3 regions of the Paraburkholderia agricolaris genome follow, and region 1 is predicted to be linked to each of the others. Evidence: predicted binding sites of a transcription regulator. Region 1 holds the regulator's gene; each other region holds the start of a gene.

Region 1 (5,862 bases):
TCAACGAAAGGAAGGCTTCGTTTTCCCACGCAATCAGCACGTCGCCGATGCCGCGTTGCACGAAGCTGGTGGTCGCGCCGCGCGCCCCCGAATCCAGCACGCCGGCATTCTTATAGAGCTTGCCGACGAATTCCTTCGCTTTCTGGTCGTTGCCGCCCGGCTGATGTTCGGCATAGGCCCATGCAGCCAGATAGTTCCAGCGCGCGCCGCCCGAAGTCTTCGGATTCGGCGTGACGATCGACACGCCCGGCTTGATCAGATCGTCCCAATCCTTGATGTGCTTCGGGTTGCCCTTGCGCACCAGAAACACGATCGTCGACGTGTACGGCGACGCGTTGTCCGGCAGGCGCTTTTGCCAGCCCTTGTCGAGCAAGCCCTTGTTGGCCAACGCGTCGATGTCGTAGGCGAGCGCCAGCGTCACCACGTCCGCCTGCAAACCGTCCAGCACCGAACGCGCCTGCGCACCCGAGCCGCCGTGCGACTGCTTGAAGGTGATCGTCTCGCCCGTTTTCGCCTTCCATTCCTTGCCAAATGCCTGGTTGACGTCCTGGTACAACTCGCGTGTCGGGTCGTACGACACGTTCAGCAGCGTCGTGTCCGCTGCATGTGCCTGCGTCACGACGCCGGCCGCGGTAATCGTGCCGACTGCGCCGAAAGCGAGCGCCGCAATGAATTTTCTGGTCTTGCCTGCCAGCCCCGTGCCTTGATGGTTCATGCCAACTTTCTCCGCGTGGTGGTCCGCTGAAACAGCGTGTGGTGTTGTTTTGCGTCGCGGTCACGTGCACATGAGCCCCAACTCGAAGGAAAGTCTATCGAAGAGCTTTCATCATTAAAAATAATGTTTCTTCATTCTTTAATACGCAAAAGTGGTAATGACGGCCGGATAAGGCGTTGCGGCACGAAAACGGGTGTTATGACGTCCGTTTGCGGCGCTGGAGCGCCACCCCAGGGCACGAACTTAAAGTAAAGCTTGAATTGCGCGGAATACTGTATAAAAATACAGGCACCTGTTCATACATACAGTGGCGCCATGACCAAACTTACCGCACGTCAGCAGCAGGTTTTCGATTTGATCCGCCGGGCCATCGAACGCACCGGTTTCCCGCCCACACGGGCGGAAATCGCCGCCGAGCTGGGTTTCAGCTCGGCCAACTCGGCAGAAGAACATTTGCGGGCGCTGGCTCGCAAGGGTGTGATCGAACTGGCGGCCGGCGCATCGCGCGGCATTCGCCTGCTTGGGGGCGCCGAAGATTCGCCGTACCAGTTCACGCTGCCGCACGCCAGCATCATGCAACTGTCGCTGCCACTGATCGGCCGCGTTGCGGCGGGTAGTCCGATCCTCGCGCAGGAACATATCTCGCAGCATTACGCGTGCGACCCGGCACTGTTCTCGAGCAAGCCGGACTACCTGCTGAAAGTACGCGGGCTGTCCATGCGCGACGCGGGCATCTTCGACGGCGACCTGCTCGCGGTACAGAAGAAAAGCGAAGCCAAAGACGGTCAGATCATCATCGCGCGCCTTGGCGACGACGTAACGGTCAAGCGCCTGAAGCGCCGGCCGAACGGCATCGAGTTGATCGCCGAGAACCCCGATTACGACAACATCTTCGTTGAAACCGGCAGTGCGGAATTCGCGCTCGAGGGTATCGCCGTCGGGCTGATCCGCCCGGGCGAGTTCTAAGCCCTGCGCGTGCGCCAACCCAAAGCTGCCCCAACGTTGAATCGCCTGGAGAGACTCATGGAACGCCTTGCCCGCCTGCTGCCTTTTCGCCAGTTCGGTCGTCTGCGCCATCTGCGCAAGCTGGTGCCCTGTTCGCTAATCGAGGCGTCCCCGGCCGGCACTCCATCGCTATCGCTGTTCGACGCGCCCGGCGTAGGAGCAGGTTTGCCGTCCTCGTTGCCGGCTTTTGCGCGCGTGTCACTGAATTCCGGGCTGAATACGGCTGAACCCGCGCGCCGTGCGCCGGTGCGCGTCTATCATGGGCCGTCGCGGCTGATCATGGTCGGCACGGTAGACGCTGTGTGCCGCATGATCGATCGTTGCATCGCCGACGAAGCCAACGTGCACGGCGCGGTGTTCGAGGCATAAGCTGCACGGCGGGTTGGCGGCAACCGGCTGCAACCGGCTGCCGCCATGCAGCGCACGGGATGCCGCGCGCGACATGCAATAGCCCGCATGCGACGCCCGGCGTGTGCCCCGCAGCCTGCGACGCCCGGCATAGAGTCTCGGCCGCCCGGCCTTCCCGGATATTGCATCGTATGGGATCGTTTTTACGTGGCCGCGGTCCACGTTAGATGACACCTGATAGAGAGTCCCGCTCGATGGCAGTTTCAACTCGCACGAAACGTAGCGCTACCCGGCCGCTGATCGTCACTTTGATTGTGATTGTGGTGATCGCCGCATTGGGGTTCGGATATGCGTCGCCCTACATAGCGCTAAATAATCTCAAGCGCGCGGCGGACGCACGTGATGCGCAAACCGTCAATAAATACGTCGATTTTCCCGCGTTGCGCGAGAGCCTGAAACAGCAGGTCACCGGCCTGCTCACGCGTAGGCTCGACGGACATGGCAACGGTAATCCGTTCGCAGCGATTGGCGCCATGATCGGCGTGGCCTTGATCGGTCCACTGGTCGACGCTTATGCGACACCCGACGGCGTGGCGGCCTTGCTGAACGGCATGCCGCCGCGCGGCAACCCGGGCGAACGGCCGCCGGTTCCACCTGCCGCGCCAGGGCCTGCACCGGAACCAGCCCCGCCTGTTGCCGGTAGCACGGGCAACGACACGGGCAACGGCACAACCAACGGCCCAACCCATAGCGAGAACAACGCGACACCACCGCAACCGCCGCAAACCACGGCGGGCTATCGCGGCTTCAACGAGTTCGTCGTCACTTATCAGCATGGTGCCGGCGATGCGCGTTACTCAGCGATCTTGCAACGCGAAGGTTTATTCATCTGGAAGCTGGCCGCGGTCGATCTGAACGAGTGATCGTCTGGAGGGGCAGTTGGCGAACGCGGCCAGCTGGAACGAATCGCAATCTGGCCGATGCACTCGTCCTGAACAAACGAACGCTCGGCCCATATGACCCGTTTGACCTGTTTGGCCCGTTCAGCCAGATTCACGGGCTCCACGCCCTGACCCCGTCCTGCTTCAAGCCGCCTCTGCTTGCTGCTGCTCCTGCGCGGAAGAGCACGCCACCAGAATGCTGCACGAGATCCGATCGAGCAGCGGGGTATTTCCCGCGCCCATCCACCATCGTGACAGACCGGTTCGGCAACGATGGCCGACCACCACGAGGTCGACATGCAGTTCGTTGGCGAGGTTGGCGATCTCGTCGATCGGATGGCCAAACGCAAAATGCCCTTGCGCGGCCACGCCGCGTTCGGTGAGCCAGTCCACGCCTTCCTGCAGGATGTCGCGGGCCGTTTTCTCGAAACTGCCACAGGCCACATCGGTCAGCAGGCCGGCGCTTTGCGCAATGCTCGAGCGCATGTCGACCACCGACAGCAAGTGCGTTTCCGCTTTCAGATCCAACGCCAGATCGGCGCCGCAACGTAACGCTTTGCGGCCTTCGCGCGAGCCGTCGTAGCACAACAGGATTTTTTGGTAGCTCGCCATGATTTATCTCCCATCCCGCGAGGAACGCGGTCTAAATGAATCATGGTGCGCCGCAATTCAGGTTGCAAGGGATGGAAAACGCTAAGTGCGCCCTAAACAGGTGCGTGCTGGATTCGGGCCCGATCCGGGGCGCCCGCGACCCTATGCGGCAGCGCAAGAAACACCATCGGGCCCATCCTGCGGCCGCCAACGCCTCGCTGCCGATGCCATAGAATGGGCGGCCTTACCGGCTATTTGCCTCTTTTCCCGGAGCCTTGATCGATCCATGTCTGAAGCCGCCATTGAGTTCCACCAGGTCAAAAAAAGCTACGGCGAAAAGACGGTCGTCGACGGACTGTCGTTTCATGTCAACACAGGCGAATGTTTCGGCCTGCTCGGCCCGAACGGCGCGGGCAAGACCACCACGTTGCGCATGCTGCTCGGCATTGCCGCACCGGACGCCGGTACGATTCGGCTGTGCGGCGAGCCGATTCCCGGCCGTGCGCGGATCGCGCGAGCGCGCGTTGGGGTCGTCCCACAGTTCGACAATCTCGATCCCGATTTCACCGTCCGCGAAAATCTGCTGGTATTTGGCCGCTACTTCGGTTTGAGCGCCGCGCAATGTCGCGCGATGGTGCCGTCGCTGCTTGAATTCGCCCGCCTCGAGAGCAAGGCGGATGCCCGCGTGAGCGAACTGTCGGGCGGCATGAAGCGGCGCCTCACGCTGGCGCGCGCGCTCGTCAACGATCCCGACGTGCTGATCATGGATGAGCCGACCACCGGCCTCGATCCGCAGGCGCGCCATCTGATCTGGGAACGGCTGCGTTCGCTGCTGGTACGCGGCAAGACCATCCTGCTGACCACGCACTTCATGGAAGAAGCCGAACGGCTGTGTCATCGCCTGTGCGTGATCGAGGAAGGACGCAAGATCGCCGAAGGCGCGCCGCGCGAGTTGATCGCGTCCGAGATCGGCTGTGATGTGATCGAAATCTTCGGCCCCGATCCGGTGGCGTTGCGCGATGAACTGGCGCCGTTTGTGGAACGCACCGAGATCAGTGGCGAGACGCTGTTCTGCTATGTGAGCGATCCCCAGCCCGTGCATGCCCGCCTCAAGCAGCGTGCCGATCTGCGCTATCTGCATCGTCCGGCGAATCTGGAAGATGTATTCCTGCGGCTGACCGGACGCGAGATGCAGGATTGACGCGCAGCTTGGCGCCTGGCGGCCCCGGCCCGGCTCACAACCTTCTACCGCTATAACGACACGGCAAGAGACACGCAATGGACGCACGCACTTACGAACCGCATGGCGAGACGCCGCCAGAACAGGAAACCTTCGCCGCTTTCCCTGCCAACGCGGTCAACTGGATTGCGGTATGGCGCCGCAACTATCTGGTCTGGAAGAAGCTCGCGATTGCCTCGATGTTCGGCAATCTTGCCGACCCGATGATCTATCTGTTCGGTCTGGGTTTCGGGCTTGGACTGATGGTTGGCCATGTCGACGGCGTGTCGTATATCGCGTTTCTCGCCGCGGGCACGGTGGCGTCGAGCGTGATGATGTCGGCCAGTTTCGAGTCGATGTATTCGGGCTTTTCGCGCATGCACGTACAGCGCACGTGGGAGGCGATCATGCATACGCCGCTGACGCTGGGCGACATCGTGCTCGGCGAGGTGGTGTGGGCGGGCAGCAAGTCGATGCTATCGGGCGCGGCGATCATGCTGGTCGCCGGGGCGTTGGGATACGCGAATTTTCCGTCGATGTTGCTGGCGTTGCCGGTGATTGTGCTGACGGGGTTGGCATTCGCGAGTATCGCGATGGTGGTGACGGCGCTTGCTCCGTCGTATGACTTTTTTATGTTTTACCAGACGTTGGTGTTGACGCCGATGTTGCTGTTGTCCGGGGTGTTTTTTCCTGTTTCGCAGTTGCCTGCCGCGGCGCGGGCTGTGACTGAAGTTCTGCCTTTGGCGCATGCTGTAGACCTGATTCGGCCGGCTATGCTGGGGCGGTCGGTTGATGGGGTGGTGTTGCATGTTGCCGTGCTGGCGGCTTACGCGGTGGGTGGGTTTGTTGTTTCGGCGGTTTTGTTTCGGCGCAGGATGATGAAATAAGGGGGTGGGATTTTGCCTGCCCGGCGGTTCTGATGTTTTTTTGGCGTTGCCATGCTGGGGGTTCGTGGTCTGGTCTGTTGGTGGTCTTTTGGCCTTTCCTTGCTTTCTTATCGGTCTATTAGCGTTGCCCCTGTGCGGGGCGGCACCTACTTCTCT
Region 2 (5,862 bases), 2.0 Mb from region 1:
CTTCAGTGTCTGCGTCAGGAAGAACAGCGTGTAGAACTGACCCGTATACCAGACCACGGCCTGGCCGGCGGTCAGGCCGATCAGCGCGAGGATCACGATCTTCAGATTCTTCCACTGGCCAAATGCTTCGGTCAGCGGCGCCTTCGAAGTCTTGCCCTCAGCCTTGATGCGCGCGAACACCGGCGATTCGTTCAGCTGCAGGCGAATCCACACCGACACGCCGAGCAGAACGATCGACGCGAGGAACGGAATACGCCAGCCCCACACGCCGAACGCGTCTTCACCCATGGCCGTGCGCACGCCGAGAATCACCAGCAGCGAGAGGAACAGGCCGAGCGTGGCGGTGGTCTGGATCCACGCGGTGTAGAAGCCGCGGCGTCCCGCCGGTGCGTGTTCCGCGACATACGTTGCTGCACCGCCGTATTCGCCGCCGAGCGCGAGACCCTGCAGCATGCGCATCGCGATGAAGATCACCGGCGACGCAATGCCGAGCGACGCGTAACCGGGCAGGAAGCCGACCAGGAAGGTCGACAGACCCATGATCACGATCGTGACGAGGAAGGTGTATTTACGCCCGACCAGATCGCCCAGGCGCCCGAACACGATTGCACCGAACGGCCGCACGGCGAAGCCCGCGGCGAAGCTGAGGAGCGTAAAGATGAAGGCAGCAGTCGGATTGACGCCGGAGAAGAAACTCTTGCTGATGTACAGCGCAAGTGAGCCGGCCAGATAGAAGTCGTACCACTCGAAAACCGTACCCAGCGACGATGCGAAGATCACCCGCTTCTCTTCGTGCGTCATCGGCGCCTGGGAGAGTTGCCCGCCAACGGTAGCCATATGTCGTCTCCAATATTGATATGTACACGTGGTCCGCCGGCAAAGGCGTTCCCGTGAAACGGATTATTGGAGTGGAAACTTACGGCCTACTGACGTGGAAGGGTCAAATGTCAGTGTCGGCTGTGTGCTATAAAATTCCGCCAAAACACGGCAATTGCGATCTAAGTTCTTGCAAGATTCGATAACACCATCTCAATATGGTGGCGGTTCTGATGGGTGTTTTGGCGTCCTTAGGGTAAGTCCTGTGCCCGTTCGAGCACGTGCAAGCTGACACGGACGAGCGTTCCGGCAAGCCGCGGGGAGGTTTGGTAGACGTTATCGTCGATCGTCATCTCGCCGCCGTGCATGATCGTGATCTCGCGCACGATCGCGAGCCCGAGGCCGCTGCCGTCGCCTTCGCGGCCGAGAATCCGGTAAAAACGCTCAACTACCCGCGAGCGCTCGGCCACCGGAATGCCGAGCCCGGTGTCTTCCACTTCCAGGTGTACGCGCCGCGCCGCCACGTCGTGCCGCACCCGCACGGTGATCCGGCCGCCAGCCGGCGTATAGCGGATCGCGTTGTCGATCAGATTCGACAGCATTTCGCGCAGCATGACCGGATTGCCGTCCACTTCGACCGGCTCTTCGGGCGCTTCGTAGCCGAGGTCCATCTGCTTGGCGAGCGCGGCTTGAACCCAGTCGCGCACCGCGCTGCGCGCGACTTCCGTCACCTCGACGGGTGTGAAAATCTGGCCCGACATGCGGTTTTCCGCGCGCGCCAGCGCCAGCAGTTGGGTGACGAGACGCGCCGCCTGCTCCGAACTGGTGGCGATCTGTTCGAGCGAGCGGTGGACTTCCGCGGAGGCGTCCTGGCGCAGCGCCAGTTCAGCCTGGGTGCGCAGGCCGGCCAGCGGTGTTTTCATCTGATGCGCGGCGTCGGCGATAAAGCGCTTTTGCAACTCCATGTTTTGTTCGAGACGCGTCAGCAGATCGTTGAACGACGTCACCAGCGGCTCGATTTCCGGCGGCGCGCGGCGCGCTTCGAGTGGTGACAGATCGTCTGGGCGGCGCGCGCGAATATGCGCCTGCAGCGCATGCAGCGGCGCGAGTCCGCGCGACAGGCCGAACCACACCAGCAGGATCGCCAGCGGCAGGATCACGAACTGCGGCAGGATCACGCCTTTGATGATGTCGTTGGCAAGCTGGCTGCGCTTGTCGAGTGTTTCGGCGACCTGTACCAGCACCGGCTGCGCGCCGGGCGTCTGCGGAAACTCGACGGTCGTATAGGCGACACGGATGTCGTTGCCGCGCAGCACGTCGTCACGGAATTCGACGAGGCCCGGCGGCGGCCGGTCTTCCTCGTGCGGCAGCGGCATGTCGCGCTCGCCGCCCACCAGTTCGCCGCGCGTGCCGAGCACCTGATAGAACACGCTGTCGACATTGTCGGCGCGCAGAAAGTCGCGGGTGGAATCGGGCAGCGACAGCTCCGCCACGCCATTGATCGGATGAATCTGGCGGGCGAGCACGTAGGCGTCGGTTTCGAGCGCGCGGTCGAACGGGCCGTTGGCGATCGACTTGGCGACCAGGTAAGTGACCGCGAGGCTCATGGGCCAAAGCAGCAGGAGCGGCGCCAGCATCCAGTCGAGAATTTCGCCGAACAGCGAGCGTGGGCGTGCTTCAGCGGCGGCTTCGGTCTCGTCGGGCGGGGCGAACGGATTGGCGTAGCGCTCGTCGCGCGCTTCGTCGAGGTCCGCCGCGTGCGCCGTGGCGCGGTCTGCGCGTGCGGACATGGGGGCTCTCTATTTGTAGTGATGGCTCGCCGGCATCGCGGCCGACGGCGGCGACGCCGGTGGTTCGGGCTCGGCGGAGCCGGGCGGCGCGAGCGCGCCGGCGCTGACGTTAGAAGGCTGGGCGGCTTTCTCGAGGCAATATCCGAGGCCGCGCACGGTGATGATGCGTACGCCGCTCGGCTCGATCTTCTTGCGCAACCGGTGCACGTAGACTTCGATTGCGTTATTGCTGACTTCCTCGCCCCATTCGCACAGATGGTCGACCAGTTGTTCCTTCGATACCAGCCGCCCGATCCTTTGTAGCAGCACTTCGAGCAGACCGAGTTCGCGCGCCGACAGGTCGATCACCAGTTCGTTGACGTAGGCGATCCGGCCCACCTGATCGAACGACAGAGAACCGTGCCGCACCACGGTCGGGCCGCCTCCCGCGCCGCGCCGGGTCAGCGCGCGCACGCGTGCTTCGAGCTCGTTCAGGGCGAAGGGCTTGGCCATGTAGTCGTCGGCGCCGAGATCGAGGCCCTTGACGCGTTCGTCGACGCTGTCCGCGGCCGTGAGGATCAGCACCGGCAGGTTCGAATTGCGGGCGCGCAGGCGGCGCAGCACCTCGAGCCCCGACATGCGCGGCAGGCCCAGATCGAGGATTAGCAGGTCGAAAGTTTGCATGGACAGGGCGGTGTCGGCCTCGACGCCGCTCTTCACATGATCGACGGCATAGGCCGATTGGCGGAGTGATCGAACCAGACCGTCCGCGAGTATGCTGTCGTCTTCGGCAATCAGAATTCGCATGGTGCGCCAACCTGGCCTTGCCGGCACCGTGGGGTGTTTCCCCGGCGCACAGCGGTCTCCGAAAATTATTGTGGGTAGTTGGGCAGCGCGGCGGTAAAAATGCGCGTTCGCATGAGAATCGCGCTTGCCAAAACTACTGTTTTTTTATACAGTGTCTGGGTTTCGTGTGCTGTCCGCTAAAAAGGGCGGCACATCTGCCTCAGACGCCGTTCATCATAGCAAAGGACGATTCATGGAAGAAAGCAAGAAAGGCTCGGCTGGACTGACTGCTGAAAAGAGCAAGGCACTGGCTGCCGCACTCGCGCAGATCGAAAAACAGTTCGGCAAAGGGTCGGTCATGCGGCTCGGCGCAGGTGAGGCGGTCGAAGATATCCAGGTGGTCTCAACCGGATCGCTCGGCCTCGACATCGCGTTGGGCGTCGGCGGTTTGCCGCGTGGCCGTGTGGTCGAAATTTATGGTCCGGAATCGTCCGGTAAAACCACGCTGACGTTGCAAGTCGTCGCCGAAATGCAGAAGCTCGGCGGCACGGCAGCGTTTATCGACGCGGAACACGCGCTGGACATCCAGTACGCGGGCAAGCTCGGCGTGAACGTCAACGACCTGCTGGTTTCGCAGCCGGATACCGGCGAACAGGCGCTTGAAATCGCCGACGCACTGGTGCGCTCGGGCTCGATCGACATGATCGTGATCGACTCGGTCGCGGCACTCGTGCCGAAGGCTGAAATCGAAGGCGAAATGGGCGACTCGCTGCCGGGTCTGCAAGCGCGTCTGATGTCGCAAGCGCTGCGCAAGCTCACCGGTACGATCAAGCGCACGAACTGCCTCGTAATCTTCATCAACCAGATCCGTATGAAGATTGGTGTGATGTTCGGCAATCCGGAAACCACTACGGGTGGTAACGCGCTGAAGTTTTACGCGTCGGTGCGTCTGGACATTCGCCGGATCGGTTCGATCAAGAAGAACGACGAAGTGATCGGTAACGAAACGCGAGTGAAGGTGGTGAAGAACAAGGTTGCGCCGCCGTTCCGTGAAGCGATTTTCGACATTCTGTACGGCGAAGGCATTTCCCGTCAGGGCGAAGTCATCGACCTCGGCGTGCAGGCAAAAATCGTCGACAAGGCCGGTGCCTGGTACAGCTACAACGGCGAACGTATCGGTCAGGGCAAGGACAATGCACGTGAATTCCTGCGTGAAAATCCGGACATTGCCCGTGAGATCGAGAACCGTATCCGTGAATCGCTGGGCGTGAATGCCATGGCGGAAGTGGCGACCGGTGCGGCAGCTGAAGTCGCGGGCGAAGAAGAGTAACCAGCACGTGATACGCAAGGGCCGGCCGCTGTCCAATGTTGCTAACGCTGGACGCAACGCGGACGGCCCGCGTGTCGGTGACGGTGATCCGCGCGATCCGTTTGATTCGCTTGATCCTTTCGAGTCGTTCGACGCGCACGATCGCGCAGAGGGCCGTCAGTCGCGGCCCGATTCCTCCGCTCAAGCTGCAGCGGACCCGTCCGAAACCACCTACACCCGCTCGCGCCGCACACCCGGCGAGGCGAAGCCAGGTCAGGACGATGCAAAAAAATCCCAACGCCCAGCCCGTTCGCTAAAAGGACGTGCGCTCGGCTATCTGTCCCGGCGTGAATACAGCCGCACCGAACTCGCGCGCAAGCTCAAGCCGTTCGTCGAAGAAACCGATTCACTCGATACCTTGCTCGATTCGCTGGAAGCCGAAAACTGGCTATCCGATTCGCGCTTTGCGGAAAGCCTGATCCATCGGCGCTCGTCGCGCCTGGGCGCGAGCCGGATTGTCGGTGAATTGAAGCAGCATGCTGTGGACCAAACGCTGGTCGAAGAAGCGAGTGCGCAGCTGCGCGAAACCGAGCTTGCACGCGCTCAGGCCGTCTGGCGGAAGAAATTCGACCGGCTTCCGGAAACCGCCGCCGAGCGGGCGAAGCAAGCGCGCTTTCTGGCGTCGCGCGGGTTCTCGGGTGCAACCATCGGCAAAATTCTTAAAGGGCTCGACGAGGAGTGGAGCGGCGAGTAACCCCACTTTGAGATAGCGTCCGCCGCGCGCCCCGGCCCACCGGGCGGCCCTGCGCGTTCCGCGCTGTCCCAAATACCCAGTATGCTAAAATCCGGGGGTTTTCCAATCCGGCCTTTCCTTTCCGCATGCCGCTCTCCCCGCCAGTGTCCCGTCAGTTGCGCCACCGTCGCGCAATCAGAGCGGAAGCCTATGAGCGAGCCGATGGCCTGTGGGATGTGGAAGCGTGCTTGACCGACGAAAAACCGCGCGATGTGGTGCTTGCGTCGGGCGTCCGGCCCAATGGTCAGCCGATCCATGAACTCTGGCTTCGCATCACCATCGATCGCAAGCTCAATGTCGTCGACGCCGAAGCGTCGTCCGACTGGGTGCCCTATCCAGGGTTGTGCCAAGCCAGCAATCCCGCCTACCGTGCCCTCATCGGGCTCAAT
Region 3 (5,862 bases), 1.6 Mb from region 1:
GATCAGCAGAATCGCCACCATCGAGATCAGCGGCAGGATCGGTTCGACCTTGCGCACCGCCTTGTTGAACAACTGGTTGACGACGAGCCCGACCACGATCGGCAACGCGACGATCTGCAGGATGCTCATCAGCATGCCGTGCACGTCGACGGCAATCGATGCGTCCACATAAAGACGCGTGAGCAGTGGCGTCGCGAATACGCCGACCAGTGTCGACAATGCGCTGATCGTTACCGACAGCGCCACGTCGCCGCGTGCCAGATAGATCATGACGTTCGACGCCGTGCCGCTTGCCACGCTGCCCACCAGCACCATGCCGGCGGTCAGATCAGGCGGCATGCGCAGTGCCTTGGCGATAACCCACGCAGCGAGCGGCATCACGAGGTAATGCAGCACGATGCCGGCGATCACCGGCGCGGGGCGCGTGAAGACGCGCTGGAAATCGGCCACCGAGAGCGTGACGCCCATGGCCAGCATGATGATCGTCAGCAGCGTGGTGACATGCGGCGCAATGCTGGTGAACGAGGCCGGCGAGGAGTATGCGGCGATCGAGACGAGCACGGCCCAGAGCGGAAATAAACGGGTGACGCGGGCAAGCATGACGGGTGGTCCCTGGTTGTGTTTTATGGCGAGAATTGAAGGTCGGCCGAACGGCACGCGGCAAGAAGCGGTGCATGTTCGAGGTGCTGTTCGCGAGAGCGGTATGCCCCGACGTCAGGTGTCGAGCCGTCGGGTGACGCGGGCCTTCGTGAGGCGCGCGAGTGGCGTTACGCGGGTGCGCGCAGTGTCGCCAGAGTACGCATTTTACCGTTGACGGCAGCTTTTCCGGGAAACGATGGTTGCGGGCGCAACCATCCGGGCGTTACCTGGACCTGGTTCAGAGCGGCTCGCTCCAGGCTCAGGCGGACTTCACGTCAAACTCAGGCCGAGGTGGCCGGCGGCGCGCCTGGCGTGACCGGCACGCGCCGCAAGCTTAGCTTGTGAAAGCGCAAGGTCATCAGCAGCGCCACGCTTGCGAGGCCGGCCGCGAGACCCCACCACAAACCGCGCGCGCCTAGCCCGAAGTGAAAGGCCAGCACGTAGCCGGTCGGAAAGCCGATCACCCAGTACCCGAACGTCGCGGCGATCATCGGCACGCGCGTGTCCTTCAGGCCGCGCAGGCAGCCTGAGCCGACCGTCTGCATGCCGTCGACGATCTGGAAGATCGCGGCCACGCCGAGCAGCGAACTCGCCAGCGTGACCGTGGCCGCGTTGACCGGGTCGTCGAGATGCAGATACAGGCCCACGATCCAATGCGGTGCCGCGATCAGCACGATGCCCGACAGCGTCATGAAGCCGACGCCGAGCGCGAGCGCGACGAAACCCGCGTGGCGCGCGGCGAGCGGCTGCCCTGCGCCGGACCAGTAGCCGACCCGCACATTGGCTGCCTGTCCGATCGCGAGCGGCACCATGAAGGCGACGGACGCGACGTTCAACGCGATCTGATGCGCGGCCAGTTGCGACTCGCCGAGCAGGCCGACCATCAGGCCGGTGGCGAGGAACAGGGTCGACTCGACACCGTAGGTAATCGCGACCGGCCAGCCGATGCCGAATAGCTCGCCCATCAGCGGCACGTTCGGCCGGGTGGCGACGACAAAGTGTTTATAGCGTGGCCGCAGATGCAACAAGGCCATCAGCACGAGCGCGCTCAGCCAGACGGTGATCGAGGTGGCCGCGGCCGAACCGAGAAAGCCCAGGCGAGGCAACCCGTAGACGCCATGAATCAGCCCGTAGTTGAGAAAACCGTTGAGGAACACGCTGACGAGCGACACCCACAGGAGCCGTTTGGCCGCGCCGATGGCCGGCAGGAACGAGCGCATCAGGCCGACGCCGATCAGGCTGCCGAGCGAGCCCCAGCGCAGCACCGCCGCGTATTCGCCGACGTTGTGCGCAAGCAGCGCGGGTTCGCCGAACGCCAGCAGGATCGGCGTGGCGAACGACAGCAGGAAGAACGCCGGCACCGAGAGCAGGACGGATAACACGAAACCGGTCCAGTAGATGTGCGGTACGCGGCCTTCGTCCTGCGCGCCGCGCGCATGCGACACGCTCACGCTGACGGAGGTCAGCACACCTTGCAGCAGCGTGACCACGACGAAGAACAGATTGGCGCCGAGGCCGCCGGCGGCAAGCGCGTCGGGGCCGAGCGAGCCGAGCAGGATCGTATCGGTCACGCCCATCGCCATTTGCGACAGTTGTGCGATGGCGAGCGGCGCCGCGAGCCGGGCGGTATCGGCGGCGTGGCGGGACAAGGTCGGCGGCCGGGCGGCCACCCGGGTGAAGCCGGATTGAGTCATGGAGCGCCTGGAGGCGGAAGGGATGACAGCGTGGCGGCGGGCATAAGCCGCACGGCGCATGCGACTCCCGCGGCTTGCGTGCCGCCGGCGGGGTGGCGCGTAGGCGGCTCACCGGGGCGTAGGGCGGCTGTCAGCCGATTGTTTGTCTGTCGAAACTGACAGCTTATTGCTTCAGCACGGGGATGTCGATGGAGGAAGCACGATTTTGGTGCGTGCGGTCTTCCGAGTTCTCGGAATAGTTTTCAGACTCCGCGTGCGTCAGGCCTCGTGCACCGCAATTCGCGTATCGCCGAGCAGCACGACCTGGCCCGCGCGGATTTTGCAGGTTTTACGCGTTTCGACCCGGCCGTCGACGGTCACCGCACCGTCCGCGACCATCATTTTTGCAGACCCGCCACTGTCGGCAAGCCCCGTTATCTTCAGAAGATTGTGCAGTTCGACGTAGTCGCCGGTCAGTGTGAAATCGAGGTTGGGCATGACGTTTGCGCGTTGAAGCAAAGGGTTCGCATCATAAGCCAGAAGCTTGACTTGAATGAAAGTCCCGGTGGGTTTGGACCTTGCACCGCCAATTGCAAGCAGTTGTTATGTGAATGTTGTACTTTTGTCAGAAAATGAAACGTTCCGTAACACTGGTCGTACATAACGAACTTCACTCGTAAAGTGCGGGTCTGTAGGAAAGCCTGCTGAATTTTTCCAGCAGCGAATAGACCGGGCGAGGTGGGCATGAATCGCTCATCCCTATGCAGCACCGGATACGGCGCCCGTGTCACAACAATTTTAGAGAGGATTTCGCCATGACTCAGATTCGTACGCTCCTGATCGGTACCGCCCTGACTGCTTTTGCCGCTACCGCTGCTTTCGCGCAGACCGCGCAACCGGCCGCGGGTATGAATGGCCAGGCACAAGTCCAGACCCAGGGTGCCGTTGACGCGCCCGCAGCACCGGCCGCGCAGGGTGTGCAGCCGGTCACGCCGGCGCCGACGCGCCTGACGGCATCGGGTTCGACCGATCCGCTGGTTCAGAAGCGCGATGCCAACGCGCAGGCTAATGCCGAATACAAGGCGTCGAAGAAGGCGTCCAAGACCGAGCTGAAGCAGCAGCAAAAGGCTGCCAAGTCGCAGTACAAGGAGCAGGTGCATGACGCCAAGATCAACCAGAAGGCTGACAAGCAGACCGCCAACAACGAAATGAAGATGAACATGCAAGGCCAGGCTGCTGCCCAGGACAACGGCGCCGACGTGAAGCACTAAATCCACACGTCCTCTGCGGCCCGCTTCACCCAGCTTTCTGCGGAGTGAAGCGGGGCTGTGCAAGCTGTCTGATTGACCCGCATTCCCGTTGTACGGAGGTATCGCATGAACATCACCCAGCCGATGAAGAACCGGATTTACGCCGCGCTGATCGCCGGTTGCCTGTCGTCAGTCGCGTTCGCGCAGGCGAGCGGGCCGGCCGCCGCGCCGGTGACCCACGCCGACAAGAAAGCGGCGAAGGAACAGTCGAAGGCTGACAAGAAAGCCTCGGTGGCGCAAGTCAAGGCCGACAAGAAAAAGACCGATGCCCAGGCCGACGCCGACAAGGCGAACGCCGATGCCAGTCTGAAGGACGCGAAGAAGCAGTAAGAGTGTTTCGATGGGAGGCAAGGCGTCGCGAACGCGTTGCCCGACGCCGTCGCCAAAATGGCCCGGAGCGCGTGTGCGCCCGGGTCATTTTTTATGCTTGCTTTGCTTGGTCGACCGGCCGCGACGCTCATTTCGCAAGACCTCGCGGTGCCTGGCGTTGTTGTTAAAAAGGGTCGCTTGTCTCAGTGGGTTGTATGGATATACAGTATGCGTCGCCGCGTCCACTCCCTCTCAGGCCCGAATCCATCGTGCTCTCCGTCGCTGAATCTCCGTCACCGGTCGATGCCGATTCCGGGACCCATTCCCATCCTGATACCGCCGACTGGCTGGCCAAACTCAACGACGCGCAACGCGAAGCCGTCGAATACGGCGCCGATAGTCCCAACGCGCCGCCCGGTGCGCTGCTGGTAATAGCGGGGGCGGGTTCCGGCAAGACCAATACGCTGGCGCATCGGGTCGCCAATCTGGTGGTGAAGGGCGCCGATCCGCGGCGTATTCTGCTGCTGACCTTCTCCCGCCGCGCTGCGCTCGAAATGACCCGCCGCGTCACGCGCATCGCCGGCGCGGCGCTCGGTACGCGGGCTGCGTTGGCGCAAGGGCTGACGTGGTCCGGAACCTTCCATAGCGTCGGCGCGCGGCTCTTGCGCGAATACGCGGACCTGATCGGCCTCGCGCCCGCCTTTACGATCAACGACCGTGAGGATTCCGCCGACCTGATGAATCTGGTGCGCCACGAGCTCGGTTTGTCCGCGAAAGAGCGGCGCTTTCCGGCCAAGGGCACCTGCTTTGCGATTTACTCGCGCGTGGTGAACACCGGCGCGTCGCTCGCCGACGTGCTCGACAGCGCGTTCCCCTGGTGCCGCGAGTGGGAGGCCGATCTGCGCAGGCTGTTCGCGGCATACGTCGAGGCCAAGCAGAAGCAGAGCGTGCTCGACTATGACGATCTGCTGCTCTACTGGTCGCATATGGCCGCCGAGCCGGCCATCGCGGCCGATCTGTCGGCGCGCTTCGATCACGTGCTGGTTGACGAGTATCAGGACACCAATCGCCTGCAGGCGTCGATCCTGCTCGCGCTAAAACCCGACGGCCGGGGCCTGACCGTGGTCGGCGACGACGCCCAGTCGATCTATTCGTTTCGCGGCGCGACCGTGCGCAATATTCTGGATTTTCCGGCGCACTTCGATCCGCCCGCGAGGCAGATTACGCTTGAGCGCAATTACCGCTCGACCGAGCCGATTCTGGCGGCGTCGAATGCGGTGATCGAGCTGGCCAGCGAGCGCTACACGAAGAATCTGTGGACCGACAAGGCCTCGGCGCAGCGCCCGCGTCTGGTGACCGTCGCCGACGAAGCAGATCAGGCGCGCTATATCGTCGAGCAGGTACTCGAAGCGCGCGAGCAAGGCATGAAGCTCAAGTCACAGGCGGTGCTGTTTCGCGCGGCTCATCACAGCGCGGCGCTCGAGATCGAATTGACCCGCCGCAACATTCCGTTCGTGAAGTTCGGCGGCCTGAAGTTTCTCGATTCGGTGCATGTCAAGGATGTGCTCGCCGTGCTGCGCTGGGCGGAGAATCCACGCGACCGCGTCGCCGGTTTTCGGGTCGTGCAATTGCTGCCGGGCGTCGGTCCCACGACCGCCGCGAAGGTGCTGGACGAGGTCGTGGCGCGGGCGGGTGCCGGCAATCCGGTCGACTTCGCCCAGAGCGCCGCTGGTGCGCTGGCTGCCTTTGCGCCGCCCGCCCGCGCGCGGGAAGACTGGCATCCGTTCGTCAAGCTGATGTCGAGCGTGTACGGGCGCCAGACGCCGTGGCCGGCCGAGTTCGAAATGGTGCGGCGCTGGTACGAGCCGCATCTCGAACGCAATCATGAAGACGCGGCGATCCGTCATGCGGACGTGCTGCAGATGGAAAGC

What was found. Region 1 encodes LexA, which represses DNA repair genes until DNA is damaged. Its sites were predicted from a motif close to ACTGTATNNNNATACAGT; they were not measured.
Region 2: a site for LexA is predicted at 3,528-3,545, ahead of recA (recombinase RecA). Genes of this name have one in related genera too.
Region 3: a site for LexA is predicted at 4,142-4,159, ahead of GH665_RS04620 (ATP-dependent helicase). Genes of this name have one in related genera too.

Annotation. Positions count from the first base shown of each region.
Region 1 is NZ_QPER01000001.1:2,580,183-2,586,044, forward strand. It holds gene GH665_RS11540 (sulfate ABC transporter substrate-binding protein) at 1-715, opposite strand, end outside; gene lexA (transcriptional repressor LexA) at 1,031-1,681, shown strand; gene GH665_RS11550 (hypothetical protein) at 1,739-2,089, shown strand; gene GH665_RS11555 (DUF2939 domain-containing protein) at 2,323-2,991, shown strand; gene GH665_RS11560 (universal stress protein) at 3,154-3,621, opposite strand; gene nodI (nodulation factor ABC transporter ATP-binding protein NodI) at 3,887-4,801, shown strand; gene GH665_RS11570 (ABC transporter permease) at 4,879-5,706, shown strand.
Region 2 is NZ_QPER01000001.1:559,671-565,532, forward strand. It holds gene GH665_RS02520 (MFS transporter) at 1-837, opposite strand, end outside; gene GH665_RS02525 (sensor histidine kinase) at 1,068-2,606, opposite strand; gene GH665_RS02530 (response regulator transcription factor) at 2,616-3,392, opposite strand; gene recA (recombinase RecA) at 3,625-4,701, shown strand; gene recX (recombination regulator RecX) at 4,709-5,434, shown strand; gene GH665_RS02545 (DUF2889 domain-containing protein) at 5,560-5,862, shown strand, end outside.
Region 3 is NZ_QPER01000001.1:1,010,969-1,016,830, forward strand. It holds gene panS (ketopantoate/pantoate/pantothenate transporter PanS) at 1-600, opposite strand, end outside; gene GH665_RS04600 (MATE family efflux transporter) at 921-2,333, opposite strand; gene GH665_RS04605 (RNA-binding S4 domain-containing protein) at 2,592-2,810, opposite strand; gene GH665_RS04610 (hypothetical protein) at 3,128-3,583, shown strand; gene GH665_RS04615 (hypothetical protein) at 3,689-3,952, shown strand; gene GH665_RS04620 (ATP-dependent helicase) at 4,201-5,862, shown strand, end outside.